Regions from separate parts of the Bacillus sp. SORGH_AS_0510 genome, predicted to be linked through region 2. Evidence: a T-box and tRNA genes for the amino acid it is inferred to sense, from the RefSeq annotation. Region 2 holds a T-box; the other regions hold tRNA genes.
What was found. A T-box is a leader RNA that pairs with one kind of tRNA and senses whether it is charged. The one in region 2 lies ahead of tyrS (tyrosine--tRNA ligase), so its partner is inferred to be a tRNA-Tyr.

Region 1: it encodes a tRNA-Tyr, which carries the amino acid that the T-box ahead of tyrS (tyrosine--tRNA ligase) is inferred to sense. The anticodon was not compared.
Region 3: it encodes a tRNA-Tyr, which carries the amino acid that the T-box ahead of tyrS (tyrosine--tRNA ligase) is inferred to sense. The anticodon was not compared.
Region 4: it encodes a tRNA-Tyr, which carries the amino acid that the T-box ahead of tyrS (tyrosine--tRNA ligase) is inferred to sense. The anticodon was not compared.

The regions. Positions count from the first base shown of each region.
Region 1 is NZ_JAUTAU010000001.1:4,068,253-4,073,394, forward strand. It holds gene queG (tRNA epoxyqueuosine(34) reductase QueG) at 1-784, opposite strand, end outside; gene QE429_RS20720 (B3/B4 domain-containing protein) at 892-1,557, shown strand; tRNA gene QE429_RS20725 (tRNA-Gly) at 1,847-1,920, opposite strand; tRNA gene QE429_RS20730 (tRNA-Leu) at 2,272-2,352, opposite strand; tRNA gene QE429_RS20735 (tRNA-Leu) at 2,377-2,462, opposite strand; tRNA gene QE429_RS20740 (tRNA-Cys) at 2,501-2,574, opposite strand; tRNA gene QE429_RS20745 (tRNA-Gly) at 2,583-2,657, opposite strand; tRNA gene QE429_RS20750 (tRNA-Gln) at 2,662-2,736, opposite strand; tRNA gene QE429_RS20755 (tRNA-His) at 2,762-2,837, opposite strand; tRNA gene QE429_RS20760 (tRNA-Trp) at 2,849-2,922, opposite strand; tRNA gene QE429_RS20765 (tRNA-Tyr) at 2,928-3,012, opposite strand; tRNA gene QE429_RS20770 (tRNA-Phe) at 3,040-3,115, opposite strand; tRNA gene QE429_RS20775 (tRNA-Asp) at 3,122-3,198, opposite strand; tRNA gene QE429_RS20780 (tRNA-Met) at 3,202-3,275, opposite strand; tRNA gene QE429_RS20785 (tRNA-Val) at 3,428-3,503, opposite strand; tRNA gene QE429_RS20790 (tRNA-Glu) at 3,508-3,582, opposite strand; tRNA gene QE429_RS20795 (tRNA-Ser) at 3,601-3,692, opposite strand; tRNA gene QE429_RS20800 (tRNA-Asn) at 3,701-3,775, opposite strand; rRNA gene rrf (5S ribosomal RNA) at 3,789-3,905, opposite strand; rRNA gene QE429_RS20810 (23S ribosomal RNA) at 4,037-5,142, opposite strand, start outside.
Region 2 is NZ_JAUTAU010000001.1:1,585,249-1,590,390, reverse strand. It holds partial or broken gene QE429_RS08065 (putative thiazole-containing bacteriocin maturation protein) at 1-1,553, opposite strand, end outside; gene QE429_RS08060 (hypothetical protein) at 1,565-1,834, opposite strand; gene QE429_RS08055 (hypothetical protein) at 1,725-1,955, opposite strand; gene tyrS (tyrosine--tRNA ligase) at 2,217-3,473, opposite strand; T-box leader at 3,516-3,739, opposite strand; gene QE429_RS08045 (transglycosylase domain-containing protein) at 3,886-5,142, shown strand, end outside.
Region 3 is NZ_JAUTAU010000001.1:52,515-57,656, forward strand. It holds gene sigW (RNA polymerase sigma factor SigW) at 1-331, opposite strand, end outside; gene QE429_RS00295 (aspartyl-phosphate phosphatase Spo0E family protein) at 529-693, shown strand; partial or broken gene rocF (arginase) at 733-1,606, opposite strand; tRNA gene QE429_RS00305 (tRNA-Ala) at 2,402-2,477, opposite strand; tRNA gene QE429_RS00310 (tRNA-Gly) at 2,483-2,557, opposite strand; tRNA gene QE429_RS00315 (tRNA-Lys) at 2,611-2,683, opposite strand; tRNA gene QE429_RS00320 (tRNA-Gln) at 2,685-2,759, opposite strand; tRNA gene QE429_RS00325 (tRNA-Tyr) at 2,807-2,891, opposite strand; tRNA gene QE429_RS00330 (tRNA-Thr) at 2,910-2,985, opposite strand; tRNA gene QE429_RS00335 (tRNA-Val) at 3,147-3,222, opposite strand; tRNA gene QE429_RS00340 (tRNA-Glu) at 3,227-3,301, opposite strand; tRNA gene QE429_RS00345 (tRNA-Thr) at 3,320-3,392, opposite strand; tRNA gene QE429_RS00350 (tRNA-Asn) at 3,422-3,496, opposite strand; rRNA gene rrf (5S ribosomal RNA) at 3,511-3,627, opposite strand; rRNA gene QE429_RS00360 (23S ribosomal RNA) at 3,758-5,142, opposite strand, start outside.
Region 4 is NZ_JAUTAU010000001.1:2,409,414-2,414,555, forward strand. It holds rRNA gene QE429_RS12375 (23S ribosomal RNA) at 1-1,126, shown strand, start outside; rRNA gene rrf (5S ribosomal RNA) at 1,330-1,446, shown strand; tRNA gene QE429_RS12385 (tRNA-Val) at 1,459-1,534, shown strand; tRNA gene QE429_RS12390 (tRNA-Thr) at 1,859-1,934, shown strand; tRNA gene QE429_RS12395 (tRNA-Leu) at 2,003-2,087, shown strand; tRNA gene QE429_RS12400 (tRNA-Gly) at 2,101-2,172, shown strand; tRNA gene QE429_RS12405 (tRNA-Leu) at 2,181-2,269, shown strand; tRNA gene QE429_RS12410 (tRNA-Pro) at 2,281-2,357, shown strand; tRNA gene QE429_RS12415 (tRNA-Ala) at 2,369-2,441, shown strand; tRNA gene QE429_RS12420 (tRNA-Met) at 2,464-2,537, shown strand; tRNA gene QE429_RS12425 (tRNA-Ser) at 2,546-2,638, shown strand; tRNA gene QE429_RS12430 (tRNA-Tyr) at 2,660-2,744, shown strand; tRNA gene QE429_RS12435 (tRNA-Trp) at 2,749-2,819, shown strand; gene QE429_RS24440 (DUF6241 domain-containing protein) at 3,764-3,970, shown strand; gene QE429_RS12440 (Fpg/Nei family DNA glycosylase) at 4,111-4,920, shown strand; gene ccpN (transcriptional regulator CcpN) at 5,086-5,142, shown strand, end outside.

The sequences.
Region 1 (5,142 bases), 2.5 Mb from region 2:
CCATTTCTTCGTGAAAATGAAAGTTTAACCCTTTATTTACTGGACAAGCAGTTTGGCAGGAATCACAGCCATAAATGCGGTTTCCAATCTTGTCCCTAAATTCATCCGGAATAAGCTCTTTGGTTTGTGTTAAAAAGGAGATACAGTGTTGTGCATTAATTTGTCCTCCTTGGACTAATGCACCTGTTGGACATGCCTCTAAACATTTTGTACAAGTGCCGCAAAGGTCTTCTATTGGTTCATCGGGTTCAAAGGGGATACTTGTAATCATTTCACCTAAATAAACATATGACCCATATTCTGGTGTAATAATAGAACAGTTCTTCCCACTCCAGCCAATTCCTGCCCGTTCTGCAACGGCCCGATCAGAAAGTTCTCCCGTATCTACCATTGATTTTAACCTTGCTTCTGGAACTTTTGTCAAAATAAATTCTTCAAGCTTCTTTAGCCTGTCTCGTAGAATATGATGGTAATCAAGGCCCCAAGATGCCCTGCTGAAAAAGCCTCTTCGTTCACCTTTTCTGCCTTCAACACGCTCGTTCATCTTGGATGGATAGGCAAGAGCAATGGCTATAATGGAACGCGGCTCCTCCATTAATAGAGATGGGGTCACCCGTTTATCTATGTCTGGCTCTTCAAAACCCGATTGAAACCCAAGTTCTTTTTGTCTAATTAATCGATTTTTCAATTCACCGAACACATCTGCAGTTGTAAAACCGATCTTATCAATCCCAATTTCCTTACTATAGGCAACAAGTTCTTTCTTTAGTTGTTTGACGTCCATAGTTTAATTCCTCCTTTCCCTAAAGTTGTTTATATTAATTGTTTTAATTTTTGGTTGCACATCTATATATGATAAACTAATTTAAATGAATTTTGGAGGTGGAATGGTTGGAAATTCAACTCTCACAAGAAATAATAGAACGAATACCTGACTTTAAACTGGGTGTAATTGAATATAATAACATAATTGTCAGTGATTCACCCCAAATGCTAAGGGGGAGACTCCAGCTATTCCAGGAGTCTATTTATTTTGATTTAGAAAATAAACCTGTGACAGAGTTGCCTGGATTACAGGAATGGCGCTCTATTTTTAAACAGAATGATAAGGATCCTAACCGGTATCGTCCATCTGTAGAAGCCTTATATAGGAGAATACAGAAACAGAACTACCTCTCGTCCGTACAAAGTGCCATTGATATTAATAATTTTTTCTCCCTACAATATCAAGTGCCTATTGGAATCTATGACCAGAAATGTTTGAATGGCCCCGTTACTATTCGCTTTGGGGGTGTTGGTGAGGAGTATATGGGCTTAAATGGACGTTTAAATTCCTTACATAACCTTATTGTCTCATCTGATGAAGAAGGTGCTTTCGGAAGTCCTTTTGTAGACTCAGATCGTACACCAGTGACTTTTGATACTAAAGAAGCCCTACAACTGATCTATTTAAGACCTTCTACTGACATTCAAAATGCAGAAAGGCTAACTGAGTCGCTCATGAACATGTTTACACAAGTACATGGTGGAGAAGCATCCTATCATATCCTTAAATGATGCCATACAGGCATAATTATATATATATAGGCTGTGTTAAAGAATGTGTTAAAGGACATAGTTGACTTTTATACCCTGTTGATTGGAGCGGAAGGCACGAAGAAGCCTGTGGGAGTGCGGGTCAGGGGAGACCCCGCAGGCGCAAGCGCCGAGGAGGCTCGCCGAAACGCCCACGAACCGCTCGTGCCTGGAGTGCAAATCAACAGACAAGTTTACAAAGCCTATATATAAAGAAAAAACGCAATGCATCGTTCTCTAGGTAACGATACACTGCGTTAGTTAATATGTATGGAGCGGGTGATGAGAATCGAACTCACGACATCAGCTTGGAAGGCTGAGGTTTTACCATTAAACTACACCCGCATAATTTTTTGACAACTTTTTGAACGATTTGACCCTTACAATGTTACACACTTTTTTATTAATCGTCAAGTGGTTTTTGCGAATTATGTCGAATGGCCCCTAAAAAACTTCGGATGTTTTCAGGTAACAACATAGAATGGTGACCAATATCGCTTACTCTTACCTCTACTGGTAACATTGGCTGCTTCTACGTTACCGTCTCGCTTTCATTTACCTATTTGGGACACGTAGATCCCTTCTACGTTACCGTACTCGCTTATTTTTACCTATCTCGGGTACGTACACATTTAATTAAATTCCTTTTACACAAAAAACACTTCCTATAATCAAATAGGAAGTGTTTTGCATTGATACCGGTGGTCGGGGTCGAACCGACACTCCAGAGGAACACGATTTTGAGTCGTGCGCGTCTGCCAATTCCGCCACACCGGCATATTAAAATATTTTGTAAATCAGTGCCGAGGACCGGAATCGAACCGGTACGGTAGTCACCTACCGCAGGATTTTAAGTCCTGTGCGTCTGCCAGTTCCGCCACCCCGGCGTATATAAAAAGTAGATTATGCACTGTATAAATTTTTATGGAGGCGGCAACCGGATTCGAACCGGTGGTAAAGGTTTTGCAGACCTCTGCCTTACCACTTGGCTATGCCGCCGTAAATTATGGAGCGGAAGACGGGATTCGAACCCGCGACCCCCACCTTGGCAAGGTGGTGTTCTACCACTGAACTACTTCCGCAAAATGGCTGGGCTAGCTGGATTTGAACCAACGCATGTCGCAGTCAAAGTGCGATGCCTTACCGCTTGGCTATAGCCCAATGCTCAATTAATTAAAAAATATTATGGGGCGACTGATGGGAATCGAACCCACGAATGCCTGAACCACAATCAGGTGCGTTAACCACTTCGCCACAATCGCCACAATATTATTGGCAGGGGTAGTAGGAATCGAACCCACACCAAAGGTTTTGGAGACCTTCGTTCTACCTTTAAACTATACCCCTATATATGGTGGAGGGGGACGGATTCGAACCGCCGAACCCGGAGGGAGCGGATTTACAGTCCGCCGCGTTTAGCCACTTCGCTACCCCTCCACATATAAAATGTTTCATAAAAATTAATGGTGGCTCAGGACGGAATCGAACCGCCGACACAAGGATTTTCAGTCCTTTGCTCTACCGACTGAGCTACTGAGCCAACATATGGCGGTCTGGACGGGACTCGAACCCGCGACCTCCTGCGTGACAGGCAGGCATTCTAACCAACTGAACTACCAGACCATATTGCGGGGACAGGATTTGAACCTGCGACCTTCGGGTTATGAGCCCGACGAGCTACCAGACTGCTCCACCCCGCGACGGTAAAAAATATTACTAATGTTAATGCCCATAGTTTGTATGGACTGTATCAATCTCAGTTAGTATATTCAAGTAGTAACTCGATTGATACAACTCGCAGATTATTCACGGATGCAACGCTCGTTGCTCCACCCCGCGACAATAATATTGATGGTGGAGGATGACGGGATCGAACCGCCGACCCTCTGCTTGTAAGGCAGATGCTCTCCCAGCTGAGCTAATCCTCCATAATGGTGACCCCTACGGGATTCGAACCCGTGTTACCGCCGTGAAAGGGCGGTGTCTTAACCGCTTGACCAAGGGGCCATATCGCAATAAATTTAATGGCGGAGAGCAAGGGATTTGAACCCTTGAGACAGGGTTACCCGCCTACACGATTTCCAATCGTGCTCCTTCGGCCACTCGGACAGCTCTCCAAAAGAAATGGCTCCGCAGGTAGGACTCGAACCTACGACCGATCGGTTAACAGCCGATAGCTCTACCACTGAGCTACTGCGGAATATTTTAAAACAGCCTGGCAACGTCCTACTCTCACAGGGACTTTCGTCCCAACTACCATCGGCGCTGAGAAGCTTAACTTCCGTGTTCGGTATGGGAACGGGTGTGACCTTCTCGCCATAATTACCAGACCATTTATTCGACACTATTTTATTATAATGTCTTTTTCATATTTTGCAAGAGAATTTTTTAAAAAAATTCATTCCCTCAAAACTAGATAATGAAGAAGAAAATTCAATAAACATGTGAGTTCGCTAAAAACTTGGTTAAGTCCTCGAACGATTAGTATCAGTCAGCTCCACATGTTACCATGCTTCCACCTCTGACCTATCAACCTGATCATCTTTCAGGGTTCTTACTAGCTTGACGCTATGGGAAATCTCATCTTGAGGGGGGCTTCATGCTTAGATGCTTTCAGCACTTATCCCGTCCGCACATAGCTACCCAGCGATGCCTTTGGCAAGACAACTGGTACACCAGCGGTGCGTCCATCCCGGTCCTCTCGTACTAAGGACAGCTCCTCTCAAATTTCCTACGCCCACGACGGATAGGGACCGAACTGTCTCACGACGTTCTGAACCCAGCTCGCGTACCGCTTTAATGGGCGAACAGCCCAACCCTTGGGACCGACTACAGCCCCAGGATGCGATGAGCCGACATCGAGGTGCCAAACCTCCCCGTCGATGTGGACTCTTGGGGGAGATAAGCCTGTTATCCCCGGGGTAGCTTTTATCCGTTGAGCGATGGCCCTTCCATGCGGAACCACCGGATCACTAAGCCCGACTTTCGTCCCTGCTCGACTTGTAGGTCTCGCAGTCAAGCTCCCTTGTGCCTTTACACTCTACGAATGATTTCCAACCATTCTGAGGGAACCTTTGGGCGCCTCCGTTACTCTTTAGGAGGCGACCGCCCCAGTCAAACTGCCCACCTGACACTGTCTCCCACCCCGATAAGGGGTGCGGGTTAGAATTTCAATACAGCCAGGGTAGTATCCCACCGACGCCTCCACCGAAGCTAGCGCTCCGGCTTCTACGGCTCCTACCTATCCTGTACAAGCTGTACCAAAATTCAATATCAGGCTACAGTAAAGCTCCACGGGGTCTTTCCGTCCTGTCGCGGGTAACCTGCATCTTCACAGGTACTATAATTTCACCGAGTCTCTCGTTGAGACAGTGCCCAGATCGTTACGCCTTTCGTGCGGGTCGGAACTTACCCGACAAGGAATTTCGCTACCTTAGGACCGTTATAGTTACGGCCGCCGTTTACTGGGGCTTCGATTCAGAGCTTCGCTTGCGCTAACCCCTCCTCTTAACCTTCCAGCACCGGGCAGGCGTCAGCCCCTATACTTCGCCTTGCGGCTTCGCAGAG
Region 2 (5,142 bases):
TTTAAATAAAATCGGCATCTTTTATCTTCGACCGTTCCCATATTCACACGAAAAACCGTATTTAGGTGATCTCCCTTTTTATTTTTCAATTCTTCCTCTAGATAGGCTTGCAACCCCCTACAAACAGACTCTGCAATTGTTTCCCCTGTACCAATACCCACTAATCCCTTCGGAAGCTTCGCACCCATGCTATCTGTCAGAACTCTGGATCTATGAATAGGTGAATCTATCATTTTGGAAACATACATTTCAATGCCCTTTAGACCTGCATTTCTTCTTGCTTCTTCATGTGTCATACCTGAACATATAACTTCTTCCAGTAATTCTGCCGGTCCCTCTGACAGTGGGTCAACGGCCTGAACATAGCACTGTGAAAGAGGAAGCTGTGACAACTCTCTTTCCTCCCAGGTGTGGAAAATTCCTATTTCTTTTGAAGTCAAGCGGCTGAAATATTCCAAAAGGAAACTTTGTTCATTATTTCTTTCCGATTCTTGTTGCAGTCTTACATCAAGATTTTCAACCAGTTCGGGTTTTACATTTTTAGATGTTACAAAAGGATGGGGAATGAAGGAAAGCCAGTCTCCTTCCAACGTATTCAGATTAAGCAGATAAATTTGATTACCTTGATTGGACCCTTCAATTCCTACAGCCTGTTTGAAGAATTCGAATACAGTTACATTTGCCAAAAGCGCTCCTGATGTGGAAGAGAAACCTTGTGTATTCCCATCAGCTTTTAGTAAAGAAGGATGAATTCTGCGCCAGGCGGACTCAAAGCACCCCTCTGATTCAGGATGAGTGAACGGACCGGAGAGCCCCACTTTTTCTAAATAGATGGCGGGGATAAATGCCTTATTTCCTTCTTTACACACACGATTCAGATTCCTTAATTCATTTATATTTCCATCCTGAGAAACGTACAAAACCCAATCATAAGCCTGAACAGCTTCTTTCCAAAAATTCCCCCCTGCCCCTGAATAATAGGGTACTTCTACCATTTCCAAATCGAAATCTACTTTCCTCGCATTCTGTACCAGTTCATATAGCCGCTGCGTGTTCGTTGGAACCGAATCTGTTACCATTACATTCAATTTCGGCAGTCCTGATTCTATTAAGGCAGAAACCAACGATATAAGGAAAGGGCCAGAACCGACAGTCAGAACCTTGGCCTGACGATATTGTTGAAAATGGTATGCTCCCGAATCTACAAAATTCTCGATGAACTCGATTTGCGAAGCATACCTTTCAAGAACGTGACGATTTAATTGATGAGGAATATCCTTGCTGACATCGCGAACAAACCCATTCTTGTACAACGTTTCTCCAATCTCAAACACCCTGTTGCGGTAAGGAGGTGTTAATCCTTCCGTCAAAGTTCCCATTGTTTGCTCTCCATTGAACATCGGCAACAATTTTTCAATCCACTGATAAATGGTATTACCTTCCATTTGGAATGAGCTAACGTTATTTCTAAAATAGACACCCCCCTTTGGATCCGGGAGAAAAAATGTATCCCTATTGACCTTAAGACGTGAGGACAAATTAAGTTCCGCCATTCAATTCCTCCTTATTCCTCAATGCACTTCTTGCACACTACCAGTTTATGTACGATTTTTTGTCCAATATGATAAACACAGTAAAGAAGTGCCCTCTGCGGCACAGCTGCTTGCAGGGGCACTTTCTTTCGTACAATATATTTTTTAGGCGTTTCCCGGAATCCAAACCAATTAAATAAAACCGAAACCGATGCCAAAACAACCAAATCCACCGATACCGAAGCCACAACCAAAACAGCCACCGCAACCAAAACAGCCACCGCAACCGCCGCAACCTCCACAACGGAACCCTCCACAACGGAATCCACCACAATGGAAACCACCGCAGCGCCCCCATATGCGAGAATCCTGGATCTGTGGAGCACCGATTGAAACTAATTGACCAGCTTGATAAGGGTCCATTGCCAACCCTTGAAGCTCATTTTGAAAATTTTGCATTTTTTCCTCCCCTTTCTATCTAATCAGCTTAAACCTGAATAGAGAGTTGAAAAATTAATTATCTGTTTTTAGAAAATTAAATCATCAGATAGCTGTGTACTCTCCTCAACAAATTATGATTATTTTTAGGTCGCTGTTACTAAATAAAGAGCCTATTTTACAAATGGGGATCTTTTAGTTATTTTGCAAGAAAAAGGGCTCTGATTTCTCAGAGCCCTTTACCTATTAATATTTAATTAAAGTGTATTTCTTCTTCCCTCTTCTTATGATCGTAAACTGACCTTCGATTCGATCATTTTCCTGAAGGACGTATGACGTGTCGGTAATCTTTTCACCGTTTATTGTAACTGCTCCATTGGTGATATCCTCACGTGCTTGACGCTTAGAAGGAGAAATTTTTGCAGCGACTAGTAAGTCAACCAGGTTGCCATCTTCTTCGCCCGCATCAAATGATGGAACATCTTTAAAGCCCTGTTTAATCTCAGCAGCTGAAAGATTTTTCACATCCCCACTGAATAAGGCTTGAGAAATTTTAATTGCTTGTTGTAAAGATTCTTCTCCATGGATCAGACGAGTAATTTCTTCTGCTAACGCCTTTTGCGCTTTACGAAGATGCGGCTCTTCTTGAACACTTTGCTCCAACTGTTCAATTTCTTCATGTGAAAGGAATGTAAAAATCTTCAAGTATCTAACAACATCTGCATCTGCTGTGTTGATCCAGAATTGGTAGAATTCATATGGTGTTGTTTTTTCTGGGTCTAACCATACTGCTCCGCTTTCTGTTTTACCGAATTTTGTTCCATCTGATTTTGTAACAAGAGGAATGGTTAATCCGAATGCTTTTGTATCTTCCGTGTGTGTTTTGCGAATTAACTCCAGGCCTGAAGTAATGTTGCCCCATTGGTCACTACCACCAATTTGCAATTTACAATTATGATGATCATACAAATGATTGAAGTCCATTGCCTGCAATATTGTATAAGTAAATTCGGTAAACGATATCCCTGTTTCGAGTCGTGTTGCAATCGTGTCTTTAGCAAGCATGTAATTTACACCAATATGCTTACCAATGTCACGCAAGAAAGTAACTACATCCATTTTCCCTGCCCAATCATAGTTATTAACCATGATCGCCCCATTTTCGCCTTCAAATTCGAAAATAGTTTCAAGCTGTTGTTTGATTCCTGCCACGTTGTCTTGAACCGTTTCTAGAGTTAAAAGCTTGCGCTCTTCACTTTTTCCACTAGGGTCACCAATTAAACCTGTAGCCCCACCAACTAGTACAAGTGGTCGATGACCGTGCTGTTGGAATCGTCTTAAAGTTAAAAACGGAAGTAAATGACCGATATGCATACTGTCAGCGGTTGGGTCAACTCCACAATATAAAGAAATGCTTTCCTTACTTAATACATCCTTTAATCCTTCCTCATCCGTTTGCTGATAGATGATGCCTCTCCAGGTTAAATCCTGCAATAAATCCATTTAAATCCCCTCCAAAATAAAATAAAAACGCCCCTGCAATAATGCAGGGACGTAAAATTTACGCGGTACCACCCAGCTTGAGGAAATAAAATTCCTCCAACTTGAAAACAATAACGGTTTTAACCGTTCTCCACTACTAAACAACGTGTTCACAGAGAAAGCTCGAGGAGGTAATTCATTCTTCTATTTGTGTCAGCTTGCACCACCGCTGACTCTCTAGAAACAGGGATAGAAGAACTACAGTTGGTTCCTGTCTAAGCTCTAATATAAAAATAACTATAGCTTTTTTTACCACATTTCACGGACCAAGTCAAACATCAACTGGAAATTTCAGAAAAATGTAGAAGGTTGTCAGTTTTTATACTTTCAATATGCTATAATGTATGTGATTTTAGATGAGGTGATGCGATCGATGAATGAAAAAATGCAAGTATGGATGGAAAAAGTAAAGTCCATGCTTACCTTGTTTACCCATAAAAAAACGGTAAAAAGTGCGCGAATTACTTATCAGGTATTTTGGAATCTGTTTCTCATTGTTTTGACGGTTATTATCCTTGGGGGGTCTTTTGCAACTGGTGTGGGCGCTGGGTATTTTGCTTCACTTGTAAAAGATGAACCTGTTCGATCATACGAAAGTATGAAGAAGGATATTTATAATTACACTGAAACCTCTGACATTTATTATGCGGATAACGTCTACCTAGGCAGATTACGCAGTGACCTAATAAGGGAAGAAGTAAAGTTGGATCAGGTTTCTGAAAATTTAGTAAACGCCGTTATAGCAACTGAAGATGAGTACTTCTACCAACATAAAGGGGTTGTTCCAAAAGCCGTTTTCCGAGCTCTTTTCCAAGAAGTAACCAACTCGTCTGTTCAATCAGGCGGAAGTACCTTAACACAGCAATTAATAAAAAATCAACTTTTAACCAACGAAGTTTCCTTTCAACGAAAAGCAAATGAAATTCTCTTGGCCCTTCGCTTAGAGAAATTCTTTGATAAAAAGGAAATTCTTGAAGCTTATCTGAATGTTTCTACCTTTGGAAGAAACGCTTCTGCACAAAACATTGCTGGTGTTCAAGCAGCTGCAAAAGGAATTTTTGGTGTTAAAGCAAGTGATTTAACATTGCCACAAGCAGCGTTCATTGCGGGCCTGCCTCAAAGTCCGTTTGGGTACACTCCTTTTACAAGAGATGAGAAGGGACTACCTGCATTAAAAAATAATCTTGAACCAGGTTTAACACGGATGAAAACGGTGTTAAAAAGAATGTATGATGGTGGTTACATAAATGAGAAACAATATGCTGAAGCATCTACCTACGATATTACAAAAGATTTTCTCAAACCTACTGTCAATGCACAAACACATAATTTCCTTACAGATGAAATTGAAAAACGTGCCGTCGAAGTCCTTACAACTGTACTAGCCAAAAAAGATGGCTACGCAGAAAAAGATTTGAAAGAGGATGATAAGCTTTTTTACAAATACAAAACCTTAGCATCCCGGGATTTACACCAAAATGGATATGAAATACACACGACGATTAATAAAGACATTTATGACGCCATGCAAAAAGTAAAGGATAGTTATAAATATTATGGCCCTGCTAAAGCACAGGTAAAAAAGGATCCAGAAACTGGGGAAATGAAAACCGTAATGGAACCTGTTGAG
Region 3 (5,142 bases), 1.5 Mb from region 2:
GGACCTGCGCATACATCGTTAATCCTTCTGTTCCTGCTACCTCTGCATCTAAATAATAATCGGGTTTCTTTTTTCTCATGCGATCAATACATAAATTAGTAGCAATCCGAAACAGCCAGGTTGAAAACTTTAAGTCTTGGTTAAACGATTTGATATTTACATATGCACGGATAAAAGCTTCCTGTGCTACGTCTTCTGCTTCATGGCGATTCCCAAGCATTCTATAACAAAGCTGATAGACGCTATTTTTATATATCTCAACGATTTCACCAAAGGCATCTTGGTCGCCTTTAATAACTTGTTTTATTCTTTTTTTAATAATAGCTTCCATTAAATTACCTCAGCTCCAATGCTGCTATACGATACTACGTATCCCTAGCAAAAAAGTTTCGTTTAAAACGAAAAATCTTCTCAACATCTATAATATTAACAAAAATTTACTAATTACGGTAAGCAATTAGTTTAAAGTTTTTTCCTTGGGGTAAAAAGATAACAATAACGATTTTATAGAAAAGAGGTAATGGCAAAGTGGGTCTTCAACGTCCTAAATTATTGGAGGAAATAGAAAACTGCCGACATGAAATGGTTCGGCTTGCATCTGAGACTTCTTTGTTACATCCCCGCGTCATAGCAGCAAGTAAAAAGCTCGATTTATTACTGTATCAATATCATACCTTAGAATCAAAAATGTAAAAAGCAGCTGCAGAAATTCGGGCAGCTGCTTTTAATTTATTATAAAAGTTTTTCTCCAAATAATGATCCCATCAGTTCAACAGCACAGACAGCTGTTTTATTCTTTTCATCTAAAATGGGATTCACTTCTACGAATTCTGCAGAAGTAATAATTTTCGCTTCCTCGAGCATTTCCATCGCAAGATGACTTTCTCTGTAGCTTATTCCGCCCATAACCGGTGTACCTACTCCTGGAGCGTCGCTTGGATCTAATCCATCTAAATCTAGTGACAAGTGAACCCCATCTGTTTTTTTCCTTAAGATATGAAATAGTTTCTTCCATTACTTTCGTCATACCTAAACGGTCGATTTCATGCATGGTATAGACTTTTATCCCTTTTTCTTTTATTAATTCTTTTTCACCATCATCAAGTGCTCTTGCACCAATAATGACTACATTTTCAGGCTTTACTTTTGGGGAATAGTTAAGGATCTGGGTTAATAAAGAGTGACCCCATCCAAGGCTGACTGCTAAAGGCATTCCATGGATGTTTCCTGTTGGGCTTGTCTCCGCTGTATTCAAATCACCATGCGCATCATACCAGATCACACCAAGATTTTTATAATGCTTAGAAACACCAGCTAATGTACCAATCGCAATGCTATGGTCTCCACCCAAAACAAGTGGAAATGCTCCAGATTGGACAGCCTCGTCTACTTTCTCAGCCAGCAAAGTACTTTTTTCGGCAACCAGGTCTAAATTTCGTAAATTCGATTCCTTATCTACGACAACTTCAGGTCTTCCGACCGGGATATCACCTAAATCATGAATTTCTTCAAACAGCGGTTTTAATCGCTCGTAGATTCCTGCATAGCGGATGGCACTAGGCCCCATATCTACTCCACGACGCATTTGGCCTAAGTCCATAGGCATTCCAATAATTGAAAGTTTCTTAGTCAATGCAATTCCTCCCTAGCCCTTATTACTTCTATTTTAACCGCTTTCAAACAAATGACTCAACTCGACAGAATTGTGTATATATATGCGGTAAGCGGTAGGGTGTTCGGGTGTTTTTACTAAAAAATCATGATTATGATTCAGGGACTGCTCTACGCGACCTTTTTTTCTTAACAATCCAGAGTTCGGGCTCATAGCACCTCTTTACGCGTCCTTTTTTTCTTAATAATCCAGATCATAGGCTCATAGAACCCCTCTACGCGTCCTTTTTTTCTTAACAATCCAGAATTCGGGCTCATAGCACCTCTCTACGCGACCTTTCTCTCTTTATAATCTAGATCTCGGGCTCATAGAACACCCTCTACGCGTCCTTTCCCTCTTTATAATTCAGATCTCGGGCTCATAGAACCCCTCTACGCTTCCTTTCTCTCTTAATAATCCAGATCTCGGGCTCATAGAACCTCTCTACGCGTCCTTTTATTCTTAATAATCTAGATCTCGGGCTCATAGAACCTCTCTACGCGTCCATTTTTTCTTAATAATCCAGATCTCGGGCTCATAGAACCTCTCTATGCGTCCTTTTTTTCTTAATAATCCAGATCTCGGGCTCATAGAACCCCTCTACGCGACCTTTCTCTCTTAATAATCCAGATCACAGGCTCATAGAACCTCTCTATGCGACCTTCTATTCTTATAAGATAAAATTCCAGCTCATAAAAATAAAAAAAGCCTTAAATCATCATCTGATTTAAGGCGAATTATGTAGTGTGATGGTGGAGCCTAGCGGGATCGAACCGCTGACCTCCTGCGTGCAAAGCAGGCGCTCTCCCAGCTGAGCTAAGGCCCCATCTATGGAGCGGAAGACGGGATTCGAACCCGCGACCCCCACCTTGGCAAGGTGGTGTTCTACCACTGAACTACTTCCGCAAACTCGTAGATAAAACCCGAGGATATATCTCCCAGGGTTTTATCTTTAATTATGAGCCATGAAGGACTCGAACCTTCGACCCTCTGATTAAAAGTCAGATGCTCTACCAACTGAGCTAATGGCTCTTGGCTGGGCTAGCTGGATTTGAACCAACGCATGTCGCAGTCAAAGTGCGATGCCTTACCGCTTGGCTATAGCCCAATAGTGATTTACACTTATAGTATGTCCAACTTTTTTAAAAATATAAATGGTGGAGGGGGACGGATTCGAACCGCCGAACCCGGAGGGAGCGGATTTACAGTCCGCCGCGTTTAGCCACTTCGCTACCCCTCCATATTTATTTTTAAAAAGTGGTGCCGGCGAGAGGACTTGAACCCCCAACCTACTGATTACAAGTCAGTTGCTCTACCAATTGAGCTACACCGGCAAATAGTTTGAAAAAAATATTAGATTGTACACGCTGTCCTTATTATCGTCATCCTGACCTCAGAAAGCTTATTCAAGGAGCAGCTCGGTCAGTATGCTGATGATATTTCAGGAAGCTTATTCGGTCGTGCTCTACCAATTGAGCTACACCGGCATATTATATGGTGGAGGATGACGGGATCGAACCGCCGACCCTCTGCTTGTAAGGCAGATGCTCTCCCAGCTGAGCTAATCCTCCGAAATGGTGACCCCTACGGGATTCGAACCCGTGTTACCGCCGTGAAAGGGCGGTGTCTTAACCGCTTGACCAAGGGGCCATAATATTAATATAGGTAAGCTTCCAAGCGGGCTCGAACCGCTGACCTCTTCCTTACCATGGAAGTGCTCTACCTACTGAGCTATGGAAGCATAGCTGAATTTACTTGATGACATAAAAATGGCTCCGCAGGTAGGACTCGAACCTACGACCGATCGGTTAACAGCCGATAGCTCTACCACTGAGCTACTGCGGAACAATAATATAACAGCCTGGCAATGTCCTACTCTCACAGGGACTTTCGTCCCAACTACCATCGGCGCTGAGAAGCTTAACTTCCGTGTTCGGTATGGGAACGGGTGTGACCTTCTCGCCATAATTACCAGACTATTTTATTTGACACTATTTTATTATAATGTCTTTTTTAATTTTTTCAAGAGGAAAATATATTTTTTCATTCCCTCAAAACTAGATAATGTAGAAGAAAATTCAATAAACATTTGAGTTCGCTAAAAACTTGGTTAAGTCCTCGAACGATTAGTATCAGTCAGCTCCACATGTTACCACGCTTCCACCTCTGACCTATCAACCTGATCATCTTTCAGGGTTCTTACTAGCTTGACGCTATGGGAAATCTCATCTTGAGGGGGGCTTCATGCTTAGATGCTTTCAGCACTTATCCCGTCCGCACATAGCTACCCAGCGATGCCTTTGGCAAGACAACTGGTACACCAGCGGTGCGTCCATCCCGGTCCTCTCGTACTAAGGACAGCTCCTCTCAAATTTCCTACGCCCACGACGGATAGGGACCGAACTGTCTCACGACGTTCTGAACCCAGCTCGCGTACCGCTTTAATGGGCGAACAGCCCAACCCTTGGGACCGACTACAGCCCCAGGATGCGATGAGCCGACATCGAGGTGCCAAACCTCCCCGTCGATGTGGACTCTTGGGGGAGATAAGCCTGTTATCCCCGGGGTAGCTTTTATCCGTTGAGCGATGGCCCTTCCATGCGGAACCACCGGATCACTAAGCCCGACTTTCGTCCCTGCTCGACTTGTAGGTCTCGCAGTCAAGCTCCCTTGTGCCTTTACACTCTACGAATGATTTCCAACCATTCTGAGGGAACCTTTGGGCGCCTCCGTTACTCTTTAGGAGGCGACCGCCCCAGTCAAACTGCCCACCTGACACTGTCTCCCACCCCGATAAGGGGTGCGGGTTAGAATTTCAATACAGCCAGGGTAGTATCCCACCGACGCCTCCACCGAAGCTAGCGCTCCGGCTTCTACGGCTCCTACCTATCCTGTACAAGCTGTACCAAAATTCAATATCAGGCTACAGTAAAGCTCCACGGGGTCTTTCCGTCCTGTCGCGGGTAACCTGCATCTTCACAGGTACTATAATTTCACCGAGTCTCTCGTTGAGACAGTGCCCAGATCGTTACGCCTTTCGTGCGGGTCGGAACTTACCCGACAAGGAATTTCGCTACCTTAGGACCGTTATAGTTACGGCCGCCGTTTACTGGGGCTTCGATTCAGAGCTTCGCTTGCGCTAACCCCTCCTCTTAACCTTCCAGCACCGGGCAGGCGTCAGCCCCTATACTTCGCCTTGCGGCTTCGCAGAGACCTGTGTTTTTGCTAAACAGTCGCCTGGGCCTATTCACTGCGGCTCTTCGAGGCTATTCACCTCAAAAAGCACCCCTTCTCCCGAAGTTACGGGGTCATTTTGCCGAGTTCCTTAACGAGAGTTCTCTCGCTCACCTTAGGATTCTCTCCTCGCCTACCTGTGTCGGTTTGCGGTACGGGCACCTTTTATCTCGCTAGAGGCTTTTCTTGGCAGTGTGGAATCAGGAACTTCGGTACTAAATTTCCCTCGCTATCACAGCTCAGCCTTTACGGAAAGC
Region 4 (5,142 bases), 820 kb from region 2:
TTAGCAAAAACACAGGTCTCTGCGAAGCCGCAAGGCGAAGTATAGGGGCTGACGCCTGCCCGGTGCTGGAAGGTTAAGAGGAGGGGTTAGCCTTAAAAGCGAAGCTCTGAATCGAAGCCCCAGTAAACGGCGGCCGTAACTATAACGGTCCTAAGGTAGCGAAATTCCTTGTCGGGTAAGTTCCGACCCGCACGAAAGGCGTAACGATCTGGGCACTGTCTCAACGAGAGACTCGGTGAAATTATAGTACCTGTGAAGATGCAGGTTACCCGCGACAGGACGGAAAGACCCCGTGGAGCTTTACTGTAGCCTGATATTGAATTTTGGTACAGCTTGTACAGGATAGGTAGGAGCCGTAGAAGCCGGAGCGCTAGCTTCGGTGGAGGCGTCGGTGGGATACTACCCTGGCTGTATTGAAATTCTAACCCGCACCCCTTATCGGGGTGGGAGACAGTGTCAGGTGGGCAGTTTGACTGGGGCGGTCGCCTCCTAAAGAGTAACGGAGGCGCCCAAAGGTTCCCTCAGAATGGTTGGAAATCATTCGTAGAGTGTAAAGGCACAAGGGAGCTTGACTGCGAGACCTACAAGTCGAGCAGGGACGAAAGTCGGGCTTAGTGATCCGGTGGTTCCGCATGGAAGGGCCATCGCTCAACGGATAAAAGCTACCCCGGGGATAACAGGCTTATCTCCCCCAAGAGTCCACATCGACGGGGAGGTTTGGCACCTCGATGTCGGCTCATCGCATCCTGGGGCTGTAGTCGGTCCCAAGGGTTGGGCTGTTCGCCCATTAAAGCGGTACGCGAGCTGGGTTCAGAACGTCGTGAGACAGTTCGGTCCCTATCCGTCGTGGGCGCAGGAAATTTGAGAGGAGCTGTCCTTAGTACGAGAGGACCGGGATGGACGCACCGCTGGTGTACCAGTTGTCTTGCCAAAGGCATCGCTGGGTAGCTATGTGCGGACGGGATAAGTGCTGAAAGCATCTAAGCATGAAGCCCCCCTCAAGATGAGATTTCCCATAGCGTCAAGCTAGTAAGAACCCTGAAAGATGATCAGGTTGATAGGTCAGAGGTGGAAGCGTGGTAACATGTGGAGCTGACTGATACTAATCGTTCGAGGACTTAACCAAGTTTTAAAGCGAACTCAATTGTTTATTGAATTTTCTTCTACATTATCTAGTTTTGAGGGAATGAACTCTCAATGAGCACAGTTCATTGAACTAGTTTCATAAATCATAGTACATTGAATGTCTGCTCCTGCGCCATAGCATAATCGAAGATGCATATCTTCAGCTCGTCGCAGCCCGCAAGGAAGAATATTCAGTGTAGTAGGCCTGGTAACTATGGCGAGAAGGTCACACCCGTTCCCATACCGAACACGGAAGTTAAGCTTCTCAGCGCCGATGGTAGTTGGGACGAAAGTCCCTGTGAGAGTAGGACGTTGCCAGGCTATCTTTTATATGGAGGATTAGCTCAGCTGGGAGAGCATCTGCCTTACAAGCAGAGGGTCGGCGGTTCGATCCCGTCATCCTCCACCATATATTTCTAACTATTGCCGGTGTAGCTCAATTGGTAGAGCACGACCGAAAAAGCTTCCTGAATAATCTTCAGCATACTGACCGAGCTACTACTTGATTAAGCTTTCTGAGGTCAGGATGACGATAACATAGAAAGCGTGTACAATCTAATATTTTTTTCCAAACTATTTGCCGGTGTAGCTCAATTGGTAGAGCACGACCGAAAAAGCTTCCTGAATAATCTTCAGCATACTGACCGAGCTACTACTTGATTAAGCTTTCTGAGGTCAGGATGACGATAACATAGAAAGCGTGTACAATCTAATACTTTTTTCCAAACTATTTGCCGGTGTAGCTCAATTGGTAGAGCAACTGACTTGTAATCAGTAGGTTGGGGGTTCAAGTCCTCTCGCCGGCACCATTCTTCATTGATTTTTCTTATGTGAAGCATATCAAACCAGTTGTTTTTTACTTCATTTCATTAATTATGCGGGTGTGGCGGAATTGGCAGACGCACCAGACTTAGGATCTGGCGCCGCAAGGCGTGGGGGTTCGACTCCCTTCACCCGCACCATTTAATCTAATATGCGGAAGTAGTTCAGTGGTAGAACACCACCTTGCCAAGGTGGGGGTCGCGGGTTCGAATCCCGTCTTCCGCTCTCAAATTGCCGGGGTGGCGGAACTGGCAGACGCACAGGACTTAAAATCCTGCGGTAGGTGACTACCGTACCGGTTCGATTCCGGTCCTCGGCACCATATATATTTTACGGGAAGTAGCTCAGCTTGGTAGAGCACTTGGTTTGGGACCAAGGGGTCGCAGGTTCGAATCCTGTCTTCCCGACCATTTTTCATTTTGGGGCCTTAGCTCAGCTGGGAGAGCGCCTGCTTTGCACGCAGGAGGTCAGCGGTTCGATCCCGCTAGGCTCCACTTATAAACTGATAAACAATATGGCGGTGTAGCTCAGCTGGCTAGAGCGTACGGTTCATACCCGTAAGGTCGGGGGTTCGATCCCCTCCGCCGCTATTTAAAATGGAGGAATACCCAAGTCCGGCTGAAGGGATCGGTCTTGAAAACCGACAGGCGGGTTAAACCGCGCGGGGGTTCGAATCCCTCTTCCTCCGCCATTTTATCATTTATACATACATGGAGGGGTAGCGAAGTGGCTAAACGCGGCGGACTGTAAATCCGCTCCCTCTGGGTTCGGCGGTTCGAATCCGTCCCCCTCCACCATTTTAGGGGTATAGTTTAAAGGTAGAACGAAGGTCTCCAAAACCTTTGGTGTGGGTTCGATTCCTACTACCCCTGTAAAACATACTTTTGTAAATCCAACTTTTAGTTGGATTTTTTTATTTTAAATGCCTTTCAACTATTTTGTTTACAATTAATATAGAAGGTCAAAACTTCTGTCATTTGCACTACCGATTTGAGTACCAATTTTATCGATCTTTTAAAGCTGGATTCCCGCATCTATGATAAAGAGGATCCGCACTAATCGGTTGGGGAATCAGGCTAAGAACGAGTTTATAAATAGACGGAGAAATTCCGCTTATTTAGAATTTATTAGTAAAAAACGCTAAAATAGAGGGGAAAATTCCGCCTATTGACTCGAAAAGTGCGAAAATAGGGAATTTTTCTCTGCATAAGCGGAAAATCTCCGCTTATTTTACTTTTGCTGCCTACGTAATTATGGAAAAGACATCTTATTATTCGCCAATTACTATAACGAGTTTTACTTTATTCTATTACAAAAACGATGCCAATACGATTGCCATTTCGGCACGTATTTTAAGAAAAGCACCTCAAAACAGAACCTGTTACTATTTTGTTGGATTTCTTGATTAAGTAAAACACGAATAAGTATATCAGTGATATAATGGGAGTACATACATATATTGGGGGATTAGCATCTATGACTGAGGAAAAAAAGCTATTTACAAAGAAAAATCTAAAAAAAAAAGTGGATCATAGCTTCAATAATTGCCTTAGTTATTGCCATTGGTGGATACACAACGAATATGATTATAGATAATAGATATAGCTATGAGGCAAAGAAGTTTGTAAAAGAACATCCAAAAGAAGCAATCGCTTTTGCAAAAAAAGTGGATAAAATAGACTATGATATTAAGATAAATTCCTCGAAGCAGACGTTTTAGCAACTATGAATCAGATGTGTTATCAAAAAATTGTAGCCAAGGATAAATGGGGAGCGGTCCCTATGATTCCATCAACGGTAAATAAAAATTTTTCAAATAGTTGATCGAAGTGATTTCGAAACAAGAACCGAATTACTTCAAATCTTAGAAAAATGGTTGCAAGGTGATTTTAGTACTGTAGATCGTGACCACGATTATATCTTGAGGCTGCAAAATGGTAGTATAGGTTTTTCAAAAGGAAAAGCTTCTCCAGAGGAAGAATCCCAATTCATTCTAGAACATTTTGGCAGAGATATAGATTAAGAGGTAAGTAAGACTGACTCGTTTGAGTCAGTTTTTTTGTTTGTAAAGTATTAACTCTCTCATATATATGGAATGGTTTTTATTCGCTATTTTGGGGAGGCTATACGGGACAAAATTATTTAGAAGTTAGGGGAGATATTATGCCAGAGCTTCCTGAGATGGAGAATTATAAAATCCTTTTAAATCAAAAAATAGCTGGTAAAAACATTACAGATATTCAAATCAACCGTGAAAAGTCAATTAATCTAAACCCTGAGATTTTTAAAAGAAAAGTGCTTCAACAAAAAGTAATAAGCATTAATAGACGTGGAAAGCATCTTCTTTTCCAGTTGCAAACTGGTCAAGTACTCCTGTTACATTTAATGTTAGGTGGATGGATGTTTTTCGGTTTGGAGTCAGAAAGGCCGAAACGAACCATTCAAGTACAAATTTCTTTTGGAGATTTCCAGCTTTACTTTATTGGTCTCCGGCTTGGATATTTACATTTATATAGTGAGCAAGAAGCTGAGGAGAAACTCTCTCATTTGGGTCCAGAACCCTTGATAAACTCATTAACTTTGAATTACTTTTTAGAAATCATTGAACATAAGCATGGACGTTTAAAAACCACTTTAATTGATCAAGAGTTTATTGCTGGGATTGGAAATTGCTATTCAGCGGAAATTTGTTTCCATGCAGGAATACTTCCCTTAAAAGACATTGATCACATAAAGGAACCAGAACGGATACGGCTTTATCATTCATTAAGGTCTGTTCTTCAGGAAGGTATAAAGTATGGTGGTTATATGGATAATCCCGTATTTAAAGGAGATACAATAACGGGTGGATTTAATATGAGATGTCAGGTATATGATCGAGAAGGGAAAAGATGTAACCGGTGTGGAGCAAACATAGTAAATGAAATAATATCTTCGAGAAAAACATTCTATTGCCCTAATTGCCAAATGTAAAGCAAACCTGCTATGAAAGCAGGTTTTTTATTTTTATCAAAAAAAATGAAAGTAATTGTTTCGTATTTCACACAAATGTAATATACTATATACAAATAAGTATAACACATTTATAATTTAAGTTATAAATATAGCATATTTATTGGTGTGTAAATGGGGGTGGTAATGATTAAACTTACTAAACGCCAGGATGAAATCCTACAGATTGTGAAACAAAGTGGA